3 regions of the Pseudomonas caspiana genome follow, and region 1 is predicted to be linked to each of the others. Evidence: riboswitches for the same ligand, from Rfam matches in the RefSeq annotation. Region 1 holds a riboswitch; each other region holds the start of a gene.
What was found. Region 1 has a riboswitch for cobalamin ahead of ABRP31_RS15045 (CbtB-domain containing protein). Riboswitches for the same ligand answer to the same signal wherever they lie in the genome.
Positions count from the first base shown of each region.

Region 2: linked by a shared signal. The riboswitch ahead of ABRP31_RS18290 (ABC transporter substrate-binding protein) and the one ahead of ABRP31_RS15045 (CbtB-domain containing protein) in region 1 are both predicted to bind cobalamin.
Region 3: linked by a shared signal. The riboswitch ahead of cobO (cob(I)yrinic acid a,c-diamide adenosyltransferase) and the one ahead of ABRP31_RS15045 (CbtB-domain containing protein) in region 1 are both predicted to bind cobalamin.

Region 1 covers NZ_CP167995.1:3,274,777-3,281,300, forward strand. The annotation lists gene cobN (cobaltochelatase subunit CobN) at 1-547, opposite strand, end outside; gene cobW (cobalamin biosynthesis protein CobW) at 551-1,615, opposite strand; cobalamin riboswitch at 1,740-1,969, opposite strand; cobalamin riboswitch at 2,027-2,252, shown strand; gene ABRP31_RS15045 (CbtB-domain containing protein) at 2,349-2,534, shown strand; gene ABRP31_RS15050 (CbtA family protein) at 2,546-3,253, shown strand; gene ABRP31_RS15055 (cobalamin biosynthesis protein) at 3,416-3,832, shown strand; gene cobM (precorrin-4 C(11)-methyltransferase) at 3,870-4,631, shown strand; gene nfuA (Fe-S biogenesis protein NfuA) at 4,828-5,421, opposite strand; gene ABRP31_RS15070 (acyltransferase) at 5,492-6,517, opposite strand.
Region 2 covers NZ_CP167995.1:3,994,708-4,001,231, forward strand. The annotation lists gene ssuE (NADPH-dependent FMN reductase) at 20-601, shown strand; gene ABRP31_RS18275 (LysE family translocator) at 728-1,333, opposite strand; gene ABRP31_RS18280 (hypothetical protein) at 1,469-1,744, opposite strand; gene pcsA (phosphatidylcholine synthase) at 1,933-2,652, opposite strand; cobalamin riboswitch at 2,864-3,059, shown strand; gene ABRP31_RS18290 (ABC transporter substrate-binding protein) at 3,265-4,296, shown strand; gene ABRP31_RS18295 (iron chelate uptake ABC transporter family permease subunit) at 4,293-5,336, shown strand; gene ABRP31_RS18300 (ABC transporter ATP-binding protein) at 5,333-6,130, shown strand; gene ABRP31_RS18305 (GNAT family N-acetyltransferase) at 6,151-6,524, opposite strand, start outside.
Region 3 covers NZ_CP167995.1:1,295,644-1,302,167, forward strand. The annotation lists gene ABRP31_RS05875 (sorbosone dehydrogenase family protein) at 101-1,444, opposite strand; cobalamin riboswitch at 1,547-1,765, shown strand; gene cobO (cob(I)yrinic acid a,c-diamide adenosyltransferase) at 1,863-2,474, shown strand; gene ABRP31_RS05885 (cobyrinate a,c-diamide synthase) at 2,485-3,780, shown strand; gene bluB (5,6-dimethylbenzimidazole synthase) at 3,777-4,427, shown strand; gene cbiB (adenosylcobinamide-phosphate synthase CbiB) at 4,424-5,332, shown strand; gene cobD (threonine-phosphate decarboxylase CobD) at 5,325-6,344, shown strand; gene ABRP31_RS05905 (cobyric acid synthase) at 6,341-6,524, shown strand, end outside.

The DNA of each region.
Region 1 (6,524 bases):
CTTGGGGATGATAAACCGCAGTACGCGGCAAGGCTTTTGGCTCGGACCACGGATAATCCCGATCCAGCATACGAGTAGCAAGACAACGGTAGAAATCCAATGCGTTGTGCATGCCACCCTGACGCAGAAATTGCCATAGCCGGTGGCAATCCTCGGCGGGCGCAGTGCTGCGTTCAGTCAGTTCGGGATCATGACGATCACAGCCCGGCACCATGATCACTTGCACGCCCCGTGCTGCCAGTTCCATAAGACGCTCGACGCCGTAGCGCCAGTAGCCGATCCCGCCGTGCAGGGAAATCACAATCACTTTGGCGTGGCGCAGCACCTCATCGACATAGAGATCGACCGAAGCGTGGTTTTGAACCTGCATCGGGTTAGCCAGACGCAAGCTCGGGTAATCGTCCGGCAGTTGCTGAGCCGCTTCGGCGAGCAGTGCCAAGCTTGAATCACCGCTGCAGAGAATCACCAGCTCGGCGGGGGTTTGCCCCAAGTCGGCAATACTGTCGTCCGGTACAAAACCACCGGGCTGGGTTCTCAGCAGATGCATGAATCAACCCGCTAGCGCAGCGCGCAGCTGGGATTCAAGCGCAGCAGCGTCGAGTTTCTGGCCAATCAATACCAAATGAGTGGCGCGCTCTTCGTCAGCCCCCCAGGCGCGGTCGAAGTGCTTGTCGAAACGCGTACCCACGCCCTGAATCAGCAAGCGCATCGGCTTGCCCGGTATGGCGGCGAAACCCTTGACCCGCAGAATGCCGTGCTGCACGACCAGTTGGGTCAGTGCATCGAGCAACAGACTGTCGTCAGCTTCGGGCAGTTTGATTGAAATGGAATCGAACGCGTCGTGATCGTGATCATCGTGGTCATCGCCTTCGTGATGATCATGATGGGTCTTGCGTCCATCGATATGCTGCTCGGATTCAGCACCCAGGCCCAGCAAGACATTGATAGGCAGACGACCGCTGCTGGCTTCGATGACCTTGACCGCTGGCGGCAGCTCTTCGGAGACTTCGGCACGCACGGCGGCCAGACCGGCAGCGTCGATCATGTCGGACTTGTTGAGGATTACCAGATCAGCGCTGGCCAGTTGATCAGCAAACAACTCATGCAGTGGCGATTCATGATCCAGGTTCGGATCCAGCTTGCGCTGTGCGTCGACCTGATCAGGGAAAGCAGCAAACGTACCTGCGAGAACTGCGGGGCTGTCGACGACAGTGATGACCGCATCAACGGTGCAGGCATTACGAATTTCTGGCCACTGGAAGGCTTGTACCAGTGGTTTTGGCAGCGCCAGGCCGGAGGTTTCGATGAGGATGTGGTCCAGATCGCCACGCCGTGCCACCAGTTCACGCATGACCGGGAAGAACTCTTCCTGAACGGTGCAGCACAGGCAGCCGTTGGCCAGTTCGTAAACACGGCCAACCGCCTCTTCTTCGGTGCAACCGATGGTGCATTGCTTGAGGATTTCGCCGTCAATGCCCAGCTCGCCGAACTCATTGACGATCACGGCGATGCGCCGACCTTCCGCGTTATCCAGCATGTGGCGCAGCAAGGTGGTTTTGCCCGAACCGAGGAAGCCGGTAACGATAGTGACGGGAAGTTTGGCCAGTGTTTTCATCGGATGCCCTTTGGCAATACGGCGGGCAAGCAGGACGAAAACCCTGTGTGGCCACAAATGTGTAGCCACAGAGATACGATTCGCCACCGGATCACCCCGCCCGGTTGTAGTGAGAATTCGTCGGGCACAAGGCCCGAATCGAGGCAGGTCTCCTGGCTTGCGGCGCACCCGGAGCATCTCCGGGGCAGTCATTGCGCCTTCCCGCACAGACAGAGGCTGCGCAGTGGCTTTGCAGAGACTGTGCGATAAATCAGCACCGCTTACAGTTGCGGGGGCAGCCGCGGCATCGACCGCGTTCCCGTCTTAGCTCCATGCCATTGGATCAGCTGGAGAACCTCGAACCTGCAAGGCTACGCAGTGACTGCGGGCAGGTCAATCGACTGATTGACGTTCCATGCAGGCGCATGCTCTCCTACACGCCTTGTTACGGGTGCCCCTCACGGGGTGAAACGGGAAACCGGTGCGTTCAGGCCTTTGGTCTGTGCAAGTCCGGCGCTGCCCCCGCAACGGTAAGTGAGCGAAGAATCAGATCCACTGTGCCGATCACGGCATGGGAAGGCGATTCTTGCAGGTTGAACGCCATCGAGCGCTCGGCCCCTCACAAGCCCGGAGACCGGCCCGACATGAAACAAATAACGAACCCGCGGTGGGCGGGCGCAGTTGCACTCCCCTGACTTTCGTCAGCGGGATATTGCTGCGCATGCCTGCTTGCCGACATCCAGAGGGAAGCGCCATGTCGATCAGTACAGCCAGCCATTCCGCCAGCACTGCAACCACCCGAAGCCAACGCCTGACCGCCGCCATCAGCGCAGCGATTCTTGGTGCCTGCCTGGTGTACTTCGCGGGCTTCTCCCACATCGAAGCGGTACACAATGCCGCTCACGATACCCGGCACAGCGCCGCCTTTCCTTGCCATTGAGACCTGACGCCATGTTCAAGCGAATCGCTCAAACGGCCGGGTTTACTGGCCTGCTTGCCGCCCTGCTGTTGACCCTGCTGCAAAGTTTCTGGATTACGCCGTTGATCCTGCAGGCTGAAACCTATGAAAACGCACCTGCCGAACAGGTCCATCATCACGCTCACGACGAGGCCGCACCGGCGGGTCACGTGCATGACGACGAAGCCTGGTCGCCGGAAGACGGCTGGCAGCGCATCGTCTCGACCACGGGTGGCAATCTGGTGGTCGCGGTCGGCTTCGCACTGATGCTGGCGGCGCTGTACACCTTGCGAGCGCCGGGCAAAACCTCCCAAGGCCTGTTCTGGGGGCTGGCCGGTTTTGCCGTGTTTACCCTGGCGCCAACGCTGGGCCTGCCACCTGAGCTGCCGGGCACCGCTGCTGCGGACCTCAATCAGCGACAAATCTGGTGGATCGGCACGGCAGCCTCGACGGCTGTTGCTCTCGCGCTGATCGTCTTTGCCCAGAACTGGCTGTTGAAAGCCTTGGGCGTGGCGATTCTGGTAGTGCCTCACCTCATTGGCGCTCCGCAGCCTGAAACCCATGAAAGCCTGGCACCAGAAGCGCTGGAGTCGCAATTCGTGATGGCTTCGCTGCTGACCAACGCGGTGTTCTGGATCGCCATGGGGCTGATCAGCACGTGGCTGTTCCGTCGCAACAATCCTGATCTCGACCCAGCCTGATCTTGAGCAAATTTGACATAAGCTGGCTCGCAGCAAACATTGGATCTGTAGGAGCTCACGAGCACCGCGAGGCAGCGATGGCGTCCCGCCGGATACACCCTCGTCGCTGCCTCGCAGCGCTCGTGAGCTCCTACAGAAAAACATTTCAATTCAGTGAGTTATATGTTGTTTGATAACAAGCGGCCGATCCTGGTGGCAGGCTTGGGTTGCCAACGTGGTTGCTCCGCAGCGGCGCTGCTGGAGCTTATTGAGCGCAGCCTTGAAAGTCATGATCTGCGCCGTGAAGACATCAGCGCCCTCGCCTCTATCGACCTGAAAAGCCAGGAGCCAGGCCTGCTGGAATTAGCGACTGAGCTTGATTTGCCGTTGAGTTTCTTCAGCCCGGAACAATTGACCGCCTACGAGTCGCAGCTCAGTCATCGCTCAGAGATCGCCTTTGAACACACCGGTTGCTATGGCATCGCAGAAAGCGCCGCGCTGGCTTCGGCAAGCCAGTCAGGCGCTGCCGAGCTGCTGATAACTCGCAAGAAATCCTTGCACGCCACTTTTGCTTTGGCCATTGCTCGGCCAATTAGCTGATAATCGCTATTTTTGTCCCTTCACATCTGGAGTCTTCATGACGGTCTTTTTCATCGGCGCAGGCCCCGGCGATCCTGAGCTGATCACAGTCAAAGGCCAGCGGCTGATCCGCAGTTGCCCGGTGATCATCTATGCAGGCTCGCTAGTGCCTGCCGCCGTTCTGGAAGGTCACCAGGCGGTTCAGGTGAGCAACAGTGCCGAGTTGCACCTGGAACAGATCATCGCCTTGATGAAATCCGCTCATGAACAAGGTCAGGATGTGGCCCGTGTGCACTCCGGAGACCCAAGCCTGTATGGCGCGATTGGCGAGCAAATTCGCCACTTGCGTGAATTGAATATTCCGTTCGAGATCATCCCGGGCGTTACGGCGACTGCAGCCTGTGCTGCGTTGCTGGAGACTGAACTGACCCTGCCGGATATTTCTCAGACGGTCGTTCTGACCCGTTACGCGGACAAGACGTCGATGCCCGAAGGCGAAGCGCTGGCCGATCTTGCCCGTCACAAGGCAACCATGGCGATTCATCTTGGGGTCAATAACCTATCAAAGATCGTCGCCGAACTGACACCCCACTACGGAGCAGATTGCCCGATCGCCGTGGTGCATCGCGCCAGTTGGCCGGATCAGGATTGGGTCGTCGGCACTCTGGCGGATATCGAAGCCAGGGTTGAAGAGAAAGGTTTTCGCCGCACGGCGCTGATTCTGGTGGGGCGTGTGCTGTCCAGCGATGCATTCAGCGAGTCATCGCTGTACCGCGCCGGGCATGCGCATTTGTTCAGGAAGTATGAGGGCACGCGTTAAGCACAATTTACTGTGGGAGCCGGGCTCGCCCGCGATGAGGGTGACGCGATCTAAAAGTTAACCAACCTCATCGCGGGCAAGCCCAGCTCCCACAAAGGATTAGCATTGCAACTTATAACCGCGGCATGCTCAGGTATCCCGATCACACAAAAAACCCCGAACACGTCGGGGCTTTTGATACTGCGCAGCAAACAGCTTAGTAGTAAGCGTTTTCTTTCTGCGTGTGGTCAGTCACGTCACGCACGCCGTGCAGTTCTGGAATGCGCTCAAGCAAGGTGCGCTCGATGCCTTCCTTCAGCGTCACGTCAGCCTGACCGCAACCCTGACAACCGCCGCCAAATTGCAGAACAGCGATGTGCTGTTCCTGCTCTTCAACCACGTCAATCAACGTGACCTGACCGCCGTGGCTGGCCAGCCCTGGGTTGATCTCGGTTTGCAGGTAATAGTTGATGCGCTCGTTGATCGGGCTATCAGCATTGACCATTGGCACTTTAGCGTTGGGTGCCTTGATCGTCAGCTGGCCGCCCATGCGGTCGGTGGCGTAATCAACAACGGCATCATCCAGAAAGTTTTCGCTGAAGCCGTCAATCCAGGCCGTGAAGCTCTTCAGGCCAATGGCCTTGTCTTCCGGTTTTTCTTCGCCCGGCTTGCAGTAGGCAATGCAGGTTTCAGCGTACTGGGTGCCAGGTTGGGTAATAAACACGCGGATGCCGATGCCCGGGGTGTTCTGCTTTTCCAGCAGATCGGCCAGGTAATCGTGGGCAGCATCGGTAATTGTAATAGCGGTCATGAAAATTCCTCGCAGACGTGCGGGCAGTTTACGCCAATCCCCAGCTTCGTACAAAGTCCTAGTGTTTTTGTCAGGAAAGCGCTTGAGAAGCATTTCTGGCGCGTCTTTCGTCCAGCCAGCCCTTCATGCGCCGGTACAGGCCCTTCTCCAGCCATTCATAACTGATCCATGCACCCAGCGCGATGACCGGTACGCAGATAGCGAAAACCAGATAGGGATTGAGGTCGTAGTGTTGCGAGGCGAGCCAGCCGCCGTACAGCACCAGAACATGGAGCAGATAGACCGAGTAGGAACAGTCACCCAGCACCTTGAGAATCTTGTTACCCCTGAATACCGGTTCCATGGCGATGCACGACAGCACAATCAATGCACTTGGCAGGCCCCAGTTAAGCAACCGCTGCTGATCAGCACCCAAGTGATAAATGACCACCAGTCCTGTGGCGATACCCAGCAACGGTAGCCAGAACCCTTCTTTGATCCAGCCCTTGCGATAAATGATGCCGATGCCAATGCCCAGCAAGAACTCATAAATGATGTCGTTGCCGTAGAAACGGCTGATCAGACCGGAACGCGCCAGCACCTCACACACCGCAAACAGCGCTGCAGCCACAATCAAGGGTCGATGACGCTGCTTGAACAGGAAAACCGTGGAGAACAATAGATAGAAGAACATCTCGTAATTAAGCGTCCAGCCTACGTTCAGCGTGGGGTACAGGCCGTAACCACCGGGATTCTCGGCCGGAATGAAAAACAGCGACAGCATGAACGTCTGCCAGTTGATCACCTGGTGTGGCAGCAGCGGCGCTGCAAACACCAGTAGCAAGCCCATGGCTGCAGTGTAGAACCAGTACGCAGGAACAATCCGGATAATGCGATTGAGCATAAAGCGGCTGGCAGGCATTTCACTGTTCTGAGTAGAAAGGAAGATCACCAGGCCACTGATGACGAAAAAGATATCAACCCCCACTGCCCCCTTCGTCACGAAGAAGTCGCCAACCGGGCCGCTGGCGTGGAAATTGAAAAAAATCTGCATGAAGTGATGACACACAACGACCCACGCGGCGAGTGCCCGCAGGGCTTGAACCGAAATCAACATCACAAAC
Region 2 (6,524 bases), 720 kb from region 1:
CTTTTTCAAGGAATTCAGCATGTTAGTAGTTTCACTGTCAGGTAGCCCCGCCCTTAAATCCCGCTCAGGCGTGGTACTGGAACACGCGGGCCGTTGGCTGCGCGCCAAAGGTGTAGACGTCACTACCCTGCGAATCCGCGATTTCAACGCTGAAGATCTGATCTTCGCCCACTTCGACAGCCCGCAAGTGCTGGACTTCATCGAAGCCGTCAAACAGGCCGACGGGTTGCTGATTGGTACGCCGGTGTACAAGGCCTCTTTTTCAGGTGCACTGAAAACCCTGCTGGACCTGCTTCCTGAGCGGTCTCTGCACGGCAAGGTGGTTTTGCCATTGGCCACCGGTGGCAGCATCGCACATATGTTGGCGGTGGATTACGCGCTTAAGCCGGTGTTATCGGCGCTTAAATGCCAGGAAGTCCTGCACGGAATTTTCGCGATCGACAGCCAGATCAGCTACGCCGATAACGAACAAGGCGGCGATCTGGACGACATTCTTCAGGAGCGTTTGCAGGAAGGCCTGGAGCATTTCTACCTGGGTCTGCAGCATCGCGTTCAAGCGCGGCAGAAACAGGCCGGAGGGCATTTGCGATTGGCGTTGTGAACGGGTAAACCTGTGGGAGCCGAGCTTGCTCGCGATAAGAGCGCTGCGGTTCAACGCCGAAATTGCAGCGCCTGTATCGCGAGCAAGCTCGGCCCCCACAATTGATTAGCGTAAGACTTCAGGCCATCACCCCTTCAACATCGGATACAGCGAAACCACCAACAGCACCGCCATCCCCCAGTTAAACACCCGCAGCCAGAACGGATCGCGCAGTGCGTTGCGCAGCAGACTACCGAAAGCCGTCCAGATACTGACCGTTGGCAGGTTGATCAGCGCAAACACCGCCGAGATGATCACCACATTGGTGAAGTACCCCTGCAGCGGCGTGTAAGTGCTGATCGCACCGACGGCCATTACCCAAGCCTTGGGGTTGACCCACTGAAACAGTGCGGCCTGGATAAATGTCTGCGGCTTGCCCTCCTGGCCCGTGGCGTCAGACGCCGGACCAGACGTGGCGATTTTCCACGCCAGATACAGCAAATAGGCCGCGCCGACATAGCGCAGGACGGTGTACAGCAGCGGATACGCCTGAAAGGCGGCACCCAAGCCCAGTCCCACTGCCAGCACCAGACTGAAAAACCCGCAACAAATACCCAACATGTGCGGCACCGTCCGGTTGAACCCGAAGTTCACACCCGAGGCCAGCAGCATCATATTGTTGGGTCCGGGCGTCACCGACGTGACGAATGCAAACAGGGCAAAGGCAAGCAGTAGATCGAGGGAAAGCGACATGGAGCGGTCCAGACTTCAAAGGGCAGGCCTTCACTCTATCGAACCGACAACCAAAAACACACGAACAGTCAGGTGAAGATTCAGCCGGCACAGTTCCGGGTAGATACCGTTTTATTCAGAACTGTATCTAGCGGATTAACCCTGACGATCCTGGCCGACCTCAGCGTTATCAGCGCTGATCTCGCCACGGCTGTCGAATTCGCGAACCGCTTGCATCTGCGGCTCAGCCAGCAGTTTGGCCTTGGCGATTTGATACTCATCAAAAGACAGCCCACGGCGATTCAGATCTTCCATCGCCAACTGGTGAGTTTCCTGAGCAGTGTAAGGGCGCAGCTCAACGGCGTGATGGGTGGAGCAACCGGAGACAACAGCAACGGTCAACAACAGGGCAAAAGCGTAAATGCGGTTCATGAGAGCCTCCGGATCGGGTTCATTTCGGGAATGAACAAAGGTTACGCCCGGGGCCGTTTACGCAGAAATCACTGCTCTTGATAGTCGGTATTGCTGGGAGGGAAATTGTCAGAAATGCAATCGCTGTCGTGCGGCAAACATTGGACCTGTAGGAGCGCACGAGCACCTACAGATCCTTCAAGCAGTACTCAAGCCCGCCACTTACCCCAATACTCCAGCGAAGTACGCCACAGGCAGATACCGATAAAGTACGCCGACATGGTGAACCACACGCCCATGACTACTGGACCGTTATGCGGATGGTTAATGATCAGCAACGCGCTGCTGATCAACCAGATGGTCGTCACCACAATATTGAGCGGCATGAAACGTCGTACCCGGAACGGATGGAGAAACTTCATCCGGGTCAACGTCAGCAATGCCAGGCCAATAATCGTCAGGAACGTCACCCAAGGCGACGGCTGAATGATGTACAGACACAGTGCCACCACGTTCCAGGCTGCGGGGAAGCCCTGGAAATAATTGTCCTTGCTCTTCATTTCCAGATTGCAGAAACAAAACAGCGACGAAACCAGAATGATCGCCGTGCTCAGCAACAACGTATAAGGCGGCAGCGGGATGTAGCTATAAATGAACAACGCCGGAATAAATACATAGGTCAGGTAATCAATCACCAGATCCAGAACCGAACCGTCAAAGCCCGGCAATACCGACTGCACGTTGAATTTGCGCGCCAGCGATCCATCAACGCCATCCACCGCCAGCGCCAGGCCCAGCCACAGCAGGCACGCCTTGGCCTGGTCATCGAACAGGGCAATGGTCGCCAGGAATGCAATGACCACGCCGGTGGCGGTAAAACCGTGGGCACCCCAGGCTTTCAGCCAGGCCACTCGTTGAGTCGATATCACAGGAAAATGTCTCCAAAAGGTGAAGCGGACCAGTGTAAGCCTGGTTGGATGCACTATCGACCGGCCATCGGTCGAGAAGGTTCACCACCGGGAGCGGTTAACACCCGTCCAGTTACGGCTTGCATCATGCGCCGAGCGAGCGAAACGCACGATAAAAAAATGAAGGGTGCTGGCCAAAACAGGAAAAATCACCACTCTTTTGAGCTTATCCATTACCATGCCGCCCGTCGGTTTCCAAACGGGATTAATAGGGAATCCGTGATGGCCCAAGGGTCGTCAACCGGAACTGCCCCCGCAACTGTAGGCGCTGAGCCCTGCTCCATAGATGCCACTGGATAAAACCGGGAAGGCCCGAGCATGGCGATGATGCGTCAGTCAGGAGACCTGCCGACATCAGGAAGCTACACCATCGCTGCGGGCGCAACCCCGTGAAGCGGTCACGTGCTTTCTGGCAATTGACCCACCGGCGGGGTGTCCGGGGAGTACATCCGTCAGCACGGCGGCGCAGCCGTGATTGATTGACCCTGCCGAGCCTTCGCCAGCAGCAGTCGTGATGTGTATCCAGCCAGAACACCATCGTACGGATAACCGTTCGAATGGAGATCGTTTTTCATGTCTTTGCCTCGTTTTGCTGTATTGCTCGCTGGCCTGGGTTTCTGCGCACTGACGCTGGCTGCCAGTCCGGCCCCTGCCCTTGCAACAAAGTACCCGCTGACCCTCGATAACTGCGGGGTACCGCTTACCTTCGCCAAGGCCCCCGGCAAAGCCGTGACCATTGGCCAGTCAGCGACTGAAATCCTCTATTCCCTTGGGCTGGCCGACAAAGTGGTCGGGACTTCACTGTGGTTCAACAACGTGCTGCCGCAGTTCAAGGACCTCAACGACAAAATCCCGCGTCTGGCCGATAACGATCCGAGCTTCGAAGCGGTGATCAACAAGCGCCCTGAACTGGTGGCGGTGCAATTCGAATGGATGGTTGGCCCGCAAGGCGTGGTCGGCACCCGGCAGCAGTTCAGCGAAATGAAAATCCCCACCTACCTCATGCCATCTGACTGCGAAGGCAAAGACAATCTGGTGGGGGCAGACGGCACGCGCCTGCGGCCCTTCTCCATCGACAGCCTGTACAAAACCGTCGATCAACTGGCGCAGATCTTCGACGTCCAGGCCCGTGGCAATGAGTTGAACGCAGACCTGCAAGCACGCCTTGCCAAGGCTCAGGCCAGCGTCAAAGACAAACACTTGAAGGACGCTTCGGCAGTGTTCTGGTTTTCCAGCGCAGACCTCAATGTCGACCCTTATGTAGCCGGACGCAAAGGCATCCCGGCGTTCATGATGGACACCCTGGGCATCCGCAATATCGTAGAGTCCGATGAAGAGTGGCCTACCGTGGGCTGGGAAACCATCGCCAAGGCCAACCCGACGATTCTGGTACTCGCACGGATGGACCGTCGCCGCTTCCCGGCCGATGACTTCCAGAAAAAACTGGAATTCCTCAAGACCGACCCGGTGACCAAAAACATGGATGCAGTGAAACACAACCGCATCGTGATCCTTGATGCTCAGGCCATGGAGGCGACGATTCGCACCTTCGATGGCATTGACGAACTGGCTGGCGCCATCGACAAGTTCGACCTGCACCCATGACAGCGCAGTTCGCCGGTCGCTTGTTACGCAAGATTTGCCTGCACGGGGCCTGGGTGCTGGCCGTGTTGCTGGTGGCGATTGTCGCGGGCATTGCGATTGGTGAAACGCCCATAAGCCTGTCACTGGTGTTTCAGGTGCTGGCCAACAAGCTCTGGGGCGCCGGTTTCATACTGGACCCTATTGATGAAGGCATCGTCTGGAATTACCGCCTGACTCGCGCACTGGTCGCGGCTGCCTGCGGTGCGGGTCTGGCCATTTCAGGCGTGGTCCTGCAATCGCTGTTGCGCAACCCGCTGGCCGATCCTTACCTGCTGGGCATTTCCGCCGGAGCTTCGACCGGTGCCGTGCTGGTGGCGATCATCGGCGTTGGCGCGGGTGCCATCTCGTTGTCAGCCGGAGCCTTTGCCGGGGCCATGGCCGCTTTCGTGTTGGTCGCTCTGCTCGCTCGCAGTACCGGCGCAGTCAGTGGCAGCGGGCAGATCATTCTCGCGGGCATCGCCGGTTCACAACTGTTCAACGCCCTGACCTCCTTTCTGATTACCAAGTCGGCAAATTCCGAACAAGCGCGCGGCATTATGTTCTGGCTGCTCGGCAACCTCAGCGGCGTGCGCTGGCAATCAGTCACGCTGGCGGTGCCGGTGGTTGTGATCGGTCTGGCGGTGTGCCTGTGGCATCGGCGCTCGCTGGATGCGTTTATGTTTGGCAGTGATTCTGCCGCTGCCCTGGGTATTCCGGTGCGCCGGGTTCAGGTGGTATTGATCGCCACCGTGGCGCTGGTCACGGCAGTGATGGTCTCGCTGGTGGGCTCTATCGGTTTTGTCGGTCTGGTTGTACCCCACGCGGCGCGCTTGCTGGTCGGCGTGCGTCACGGTCGGTTGATTCCCGTCAGCGCATTGGCCGGAGCCGTATTCCTGATTGCCGCTGACGTACTGTCTCGCACCGCGATCAAGGGCCAGGTCTTGCCAGTGGGGGTAATTACCGCACTGATCGGCGCACCGGTATTCGCCGTGATCCTGATCAAAGCCAAGGGGGGTCGATGAGCACTCTGAAACAGCCGGCGACCGATATCGACCGCAATGTGTTGTCGTGCTCTGGCCTGAACTGGTCGATCAAAGGCGTACCCATTGTCCGGGATGTCGCGCTGCAGCTACGACGCGGTGAAACCCTGGGTCTGATCGGCCCCAACGGTTCGGGCAAGTCCAGCCTGCTGAAGCTGCTTTCAGGCATTCGAACTCCGGCCAGTGGCGAGATTCACCTGAATGGGGCTGCCCTCGCCGACATGAAACGCCGTGATGTCGCGCAGATGATTGCGGTCGTCGAGCAGCAGGCTGAAACTTCTGATGCAATCACCGTCCTGGATGCCGTAGAGCTGGGACGCACACCGTGGCTTTCCGCCTTGGAGCCTTGGTCAGCCGCAGACGACAGGATCGTTCAGCAAGCATTGTCCGACGTGGACATGGCAGATAAACCCAAACGCGCCTGGCACAGTTTGTCGGGGGGCGAACGCCAGCGCGTGCACATCGCCCGTGCGCTGGCTCAGCGCCCGCAGATCCTGTTGCTCGATGAGCCCACCAACCACCTGGATATTCAGCATCAGCTAAGTATTCTGGGGCTGGTGAGATCGTTGTCGGTAACCACCCTGATCGCCTTGCACGATCTTAATCAAGCACTGGCTTGCGACCGGCTGGCAGTGATGGATAAAGGCGCGTTGATTGCCATTGGTGAACCGTCCGATGTGCTGACCTGCGAACTGTTACGCGAGACGTTCGGCGTCGAAGCGCACTACCTGACGGACCCGTACGACGGGACACGGATTTTGCGTTTCAGGTCCTGAGCACACAGATCATCCGTGTCTTACTGAACCCTGCGCTCCATATGCGTGGTCTGCCACACGGGATCGCTTTCAACGTCGACAATCCGGAAACCCTGCCGCTCCCAGAAGCCAATCGCTCCCGGTAAAAACGGATGGGTATGCAGGTAAAGCACGTCGATGCCCTGCTCCCGGGCACACGCCTCAAGAGCCAGATAAATCTGGCTCGCCAACCCCGACCGACGAAATTCGGGAAGGACGAACAGACGCACGATTTCCACGACCTTGCTTTGCCCGTAGTCCAGCTGAGCAAATCGTCCGTCGTAAGGTAAGTAGCCGATCGCGGCAACGATTTCCCCGTCGCGACGAGCGATCAGAAAACGGCCGCCGCCCTCCTCGCTGTACACCCTGGCAAACT
Region 3 (6,524 bases), 2.0 Mb from region 1:
ATGCCGCCCAGACCAAGCCCGGCTCCCACAGGGAAATGCGATTCATGTGGGAGCCGGGCTTGCCCGCGATTGGTTCAACTCAAATCCGGAGGCAGGCCCTTCAAGGCTTCACTCCAGCCTGCTGCGTCTTCGCTCCCGTCACCCGCCAGATTTTGTTACCCACATCATCGGCTACCAGCAAACCACCCTGATGGTCATTCACCACTCCGACCGGACGACCTTGGGCTTTTTCATCGGCATTGAGAAAACCGCTCAACAGGTCAATCGGCGTGCCCGCTGGTTTGCCATCTTTGAACGGCACGAACAGCACCTTGTAGCCGCTGTGCGGTTTGCGGTTCCAGGAACCGTGCTGGCCAATGAACATCCCTTCGTTGAATGGCGCGGGTAAGGTTTTGCCGTCGGCGAACACCAGGCCGAGTGAAGCCGTGTGCGGGCCCACTGCGAAGTCAGGCGCGATTGCCTTGGCAACAAGGTCCGGATTTTGTGGTTTCACGCGCTCGTCCACATGCTGCCCGTAATAGCTGTACGGCCAGCCGTAGAAAGCGCCGTCCTGAACCGAGGTCACGTAATCAGGTACCAGGTCGCTGCCGATTTCGTCACGTTCGTTGACTGCCGTCCACAACTTGCCGGTGGTTGGTTCCCAGTCCATGCCATTTGGGTTGCGCAGGCCTGAGGCGAAGATGCGATGGGTTTTGCTCACCGGGTCGACTTCCCAGATTGCCGCCCGACCTTCTTCGGCTTTCATGCCGTTTTCTGCGACGTTACTGTTCGAGCCAACGGTGACGTACAGCTTGCTGCCGTCTTTGCTGGCGATGACGTTTTTGGTCCAGTGGTGATTCAGCGTACCGCCTGGCAAATCGACAACCTTGGTCGGCTGCGCGCTGATCGACGTTTCGCCATCCTTATAAGGAAAGCTGATCAGGCGGTCGGTGTCGGCGACATAGAGCGTATTGCCGACCAATGTCATGCCGAACGGTGAGTTGAGGTTTTCCAGAAATGCCGTGCGGGTTTCTGCGACGCCGTCGTGATCCTTGTCTCGCAGGAGGGTAATACGGTTGGGGCTAGGCACGCCGGCCCCGGCGCGGCCCATGACTTTTTTCATGACCCAGCCACGAACGCCTTGATCGTCATCGGGCTTGGGCGGCGAATTGGTTTCGGCGACCAATACATCGCCGTTGGGCAGCACGTACAGCCAGCGCGGGTGATCAAGGTTTTCAGCGAAGGCGGCGACCTGGGTGCCCGCTGCCGCGACAGGCTTGCCACCCTGCGGCCAACCGACGGCCGGTGCGATGTTGACGGTCGGGATCAGGGTCTTGTTGGGCTCTGGTAGCTTCGGAGCCGGGCCTGTGCCGTCGGTGACTTGCAAGGTCGAGGACTCGCCACAGCCCGCGAGGCCAGCGGCAAGCACGAGCAAGACGGCGTAGTGCGGTTTGAGCGTGAACATGGTGGATCTCCGTTACGGGCAGTGGTGCATTAAGGGGTAGAGGCCCTCACTCTGTTGAGGTTCAACCCCTGTGTTGATTGACGCTCCCGGGTCAACGCTCTAACCTGCGCGCTTGTTTCAGGTGCTCAACGTCTGCGGACTGATTGAGTGAAACAGGGAAGCCGGTGCGTTCGCTTTTTTTCGAGCTATTCCGGCGCTGCCCCCGCAACGGTAAATGAGTGAAAACTGCGCAATCTGCCACTGTGCTCCGGCATGGGAAGGCGCGCAGCCGGGTTCGCCCGCTCATGAGCCCGGAGACCGGCCTGATCCATTCAACAGCATCACGGCGGGCGATGCTCTGCGCATGACCTGTGGTCGTGCTGTCAGTCTTTGCTTTGCCTTCCGTCTGCTTTCGCGTGCCCTCAAGCGGAGAGCTGAGATGAACGAATCCCCTGAACGTGACGAACGCCATCTGGCGCGCATGCTGCGCAAGAAAGCCGTCATGGATGAGCGTATTGCCAGCGCCCCTAACGAATGCGGTTTGCTGTTGGTGTTGACCGGCAACGGCAAAGGCAAAAGCAGCTCCGCCTTCGGCATGCTCGCCCGTGCGATGGGCCACGGTATGCAATGTGGCGTCGTGCAATTCATCAAGGGCAGTAACAGCACCGGCGAAGAATTCTTCTTTCGGCGTTTCCCCGAGCAGGTTCGTTACCACGTGATGGGCGAGGGCTACACCTGGGAAACCCAGGACCGCCAGCGCGATATCGCCGCAGCCGAAGCCGCCTGGGAAGTGTCCCTGGAAATGCTTCGTGATCCGGCCATTGGTCTGGTGGTGCTGGACGAACTGAACATCGCCCTCAAGCACGGTTATCTGGATATCGAGCGAGTGCTCAGTGACTTGCAGGCGCGTCCGCCGATGCAGCACGTGATCGTCACTGGTCGCGGCGCCAAGCCGGAAATGATCGACATGGCTGACACGGTTTCCGAAATTACTGTGGTCAAGCACGCCTTCCAGGCAGGCATTCGCGCCCAGAAAGGCATAGAGCTGTGAGCATACTTTCATGAGCGAGCCGCGCCACTGTCCGGCAGTTCTAATCGCCGCGCCCGCTTCGGGCCAGGGCAAAACCACCGTCACCGCTGCACTGGCTCGCCTGCATCGCAATCAGGGCCGCAAGGTTCGGGTGTTCAAGTGTGGGCCGGACTTTCTCGACCCCATGATTCTTGAGCGGGCCAGCGGTGCGCCGGTCTATCAGCTCGACCTGTGGATGGTGGGCGCTGATGAAAGCCGTCGCCTGTTGTGGCAGGCTGCGGGCGAGGCCGATCTGATTCTGATCGAAGGCGTGATGGGCCTGTTCGACGGCACGCCGTCCAGCGCTGACCTGGCTCGTCATTTTGGTGTGCCCGTATTGGGCGTGATCGATGGCACAGCCATGGCCCAGACATTTGGTGCGTTGGCCCTGGGGTTGGCGCGCTACCAGCCGGACCTGCCGTTCGCTGGTGTACTGGCCAACCGCGTCGGCACCGTGCGGCATGCGCAATTGCTTGAAGGCAGCCTGACCGAAGGTCTGCGCTGGTATGGCGCGCTGTCTCGTGAAACCGGAATCGAACTGCCAAGCCGTCATCTCGGATTGGTACAGGCCAGCGAACTGAATGACCTGGACCTGCGCCTCGACGCAGCCGCAAATGCCTTGGCCAGCACCTGCGAAGTGGCCTTGCCGCCCGCCGTGACCTTCGCCGCCCCGGACATTATTCCGGCCGAACCACTGCTTGAAGGTGTACGCATCGCCATCGCTCATGACGAAGCCTTCGCCTTCACCTATGGCGCGAGTCTGGATTTGCTGCGGGCGATGGGCGCAGAGCTGGTGTTCTTCTCGCCGATCCGCGACAGCGTTTTACCTGAAGCGGACAGTCTCTATTTGCCGGGTGGTTACCCAGAGTTGCATCACGTCGCGTTGAGCCAGAACACGTCAATGCTGGCCGCCATCCGCGAACACCACCAGGCAGGCAAACCGTTGCTGGCTGAATGCGGCGGCATGTTGTATCTGCTTGATGCCTTGACCGATGTCGACGGGCTGCGGGTTGAGCTGGTTGGCTTGCTGAAGGGCGAGGCCGTGATGCAGAAACGTCTGGCAGCCCTGGCGCTACAAAACGTCGCATTGCCCGAAGGCGAGCTACGCGGCCACACTTATCACCATTCGCTGACCAGCACCGAGTTGCAGCCCATCGCCCGTGGTTTAAGCCCCAATGGTGGGCGCGGCGCGGAGGCGGTCTATCGCGACGGGCGCATGACGGCGTCCTATGTGCATTTCTATTTCCCTTCCAATCCCCAGGCGGTTGCGGCGCTTTTCAAACCATGAGTGATCACGCGTACAGCGCCGAAGAACGTGCTGCGGTCTATCGCGCCATTGCCGAGCGACGGGACATGCGGCATTTCAGCGGTGGCAGCGTCGCGCCCGAGTTGCTGACACGTCTGCTCGAAGCGGCGCATCAGGCACCCAGCGTGGGCTTGATGCAGCCCTGGCGGTTTATTCGCATCACCGACCGGACGTTGCGTACGAACATTCAGGCGCAGGTTGAGGCGGAGCGGATTCGTACCGCCGAGGCCTTGGGCGAACGCGCCGATGACTTCATGAAGCTTAAAGTCGAAGGCATCAACGATTGCGCAGAAGTCCTCGTTGCCGCGCTGATGGATGATCGCGAAAAACACATTTTCGGCCGTCGCACACTGCCGGAAATGGACCTGGCGTCGTTGTCCTGCGCCATTCAGAACATGTGGCTGGCAGCGCGTGCCGAAGGGCTGGGTATGGGCTGGGTTTCTCTGTTTGAACCACAAGCTTTGGCTGACTTGCTGGGCATGCCCGAGGGTGCGAAACCTTTGGCGATTCTGTGTCTGGGGCCGGTGACCGAGTTTTATCCGGTGCCGATGCTGGTCATGGAAGGCTGGGGCAAAGAGCGCCCGCTGAACGAAATGCTGTTTGAAAACCAATGGGGAGCGGATCAATGAGTGTGGCGCTGTTGAGTGTTGCCGGGGTGGCGCTGGATGCGTTGCTGGGCGAGCCGAAGCGTGCTCATCCATTGGTCGCCTTTGGTCGTTACGCTGACCGGATAGAGAAGCGTTTCAATTCGGGCGGTCGCGGCTGGCGTAGCCATGGCGTCACGGCGTGGTTTATCGCGGTTATCCCGTTGACCCTGTTGGCGACTGCGTTGAGTTGGCTGCCTTACATTGGCTGGCTGGTGGAAATCCTTGCGCTGTATTGCGCACTGGGTTTACGCAGTCTGGGCGAGCACGTTGAGCCGGTGGCTCAGGCGTTACGCTCGGACGACCTTGAAGAGGCGCGCCGTCGGGTCGGCTATCTGGTCAGTCGCCAGACCTCGGAACTGGACGCCACCGAAGTCGCCCGCGCCGCCACTGAGTCGGTACTGGAGAACGGCAGTGATGCGGTGTTTGCTGCGTTGTTCTGGTTTGCGGTTGCCGGGGCGCCGGGCGTGGTCTTGTACCGATTGAGCAATACGCTGGACGCCATGTGGGGTTATCGCAATGAGCGTTTCGAGCGTTTTGGCTGGGCGGCGGCAAAGATTGACGACGTGCTCAACTACATTCCTGCAAGGCTGGTGGCGCTGACCTACGCGTTGCTAGGCAAAACCCGTCTGGCTCTGCGCTGCTGGCGCACTCAAGGCCCGACCTGGGACAGCCCAAACGCCGGGCCGGTGATGGCCGCTGGCGCGGGTGCTCTGGGTGTCGAACTGGGCGGTGCCGCGATTTATCACGGCGAACTGCATCAGCGTCCGCAGTTGGGTGAAGGTGTGCCCGCTGACGCTAATTCCATTGATCGCGGCTGGCAATTGGTGCAGCGCGGTGTGTGGTTATGGTTGTTAGTGTTGTGCATTGGAGCCGAATTTTATGCTTGAACATGGCGGTCGCCTGCGCAGGGCAGCCAGGCAATACGGCATCGATGAAGCTGACTGGCTGGACCTGTCCACGGGCATTGCACCGTGGGCGTTCCCGATTCCAGCGATCCCGGCAGCCGCCTGGCATCGTTTGCCTGAAGCCGATGACGGTCTGGAGCAAGCCGCCTGTGTTTATTACGGCGCAGCGCGAGCGTTACCGGTCGCCGGTTCCCAGGCAGCGATTCAGGCCCTGCCGCGTTTGCGCAGTGCCGGTAAGGTCGGCGTGTTGTCGCCTTGCTATGCCGAGCACGCTCATGCCTGGCGCAGCGCGGGCTTTTTAGTGCGCGAAGTGCTTGAGCATGAAGTGGATTACTTCCTCGACAGCCTCGACGTACTGGTAGTGGTTAACCCGAACAATCCAACCGGCTTGATGCTCACCCCGGAACGCTTGTTGAAGTGGCAAGCACGGCTGGCAGAGCGGGGTGGCTGGCTGGTGGTCGATGAAGCCTTTATGGACAACACGCCGGACTTGAGCCTTGCGGCCCACACCGGCTTGGCCGGTCTGATCGTGCTGCGCTCGTTTGGCAAGTTCTTCGGGCTTGCCGGTGTGAGGTTGGGATTTGTACTGGCTGAGCCGGGTTTGCTCAAATCCCTGGCTCAGGAAATCGGCCCCTGGAGCGTCAGCGGTCCCACGCGAATTATCGGCGAAGCCTGCCTTAAGGATGTTCAGGGGCACCTCGCGCAACGTAGCCGCACTGATCAGGCCAGTGAGCGGCTTGTACAGGTCCTTACGCGCCACGGGCTTCAGCCAAGCGGTGGCAGCGCGCTGTTTCAACGGGTCATCACCCCGCATGCGGAGGTGCTGCATGAGTTCTGCGCCCGGCGCGGCATTCTGTTGCGCTTGTTCGTCAGCGATAACCCGCTCGATGGCAGTCTGCGCTTCGGTCTGCCGGACACTGAAGCCCACTGGCAGCGTCTGGAGAAGGCGCTGATCGAGTTCAACCAAAGCCTGCCCAGCCAGGAGCAGCCATGACTACGTTGATGGTGCAGGGCACCACGTCCGACGCGGGCAAAAGTACGCTGGTAACGGCGCTGTGTCGCTGGCTGACGCGTCAGGGCGTTGCCGTGGTGCCGTTCAAACCGCAGAACATGGCGCTCAACAGCGCGGTGACGGCGGACGGTGGCGAAATCGGCCGTGCCCAGGCGGTGCAGG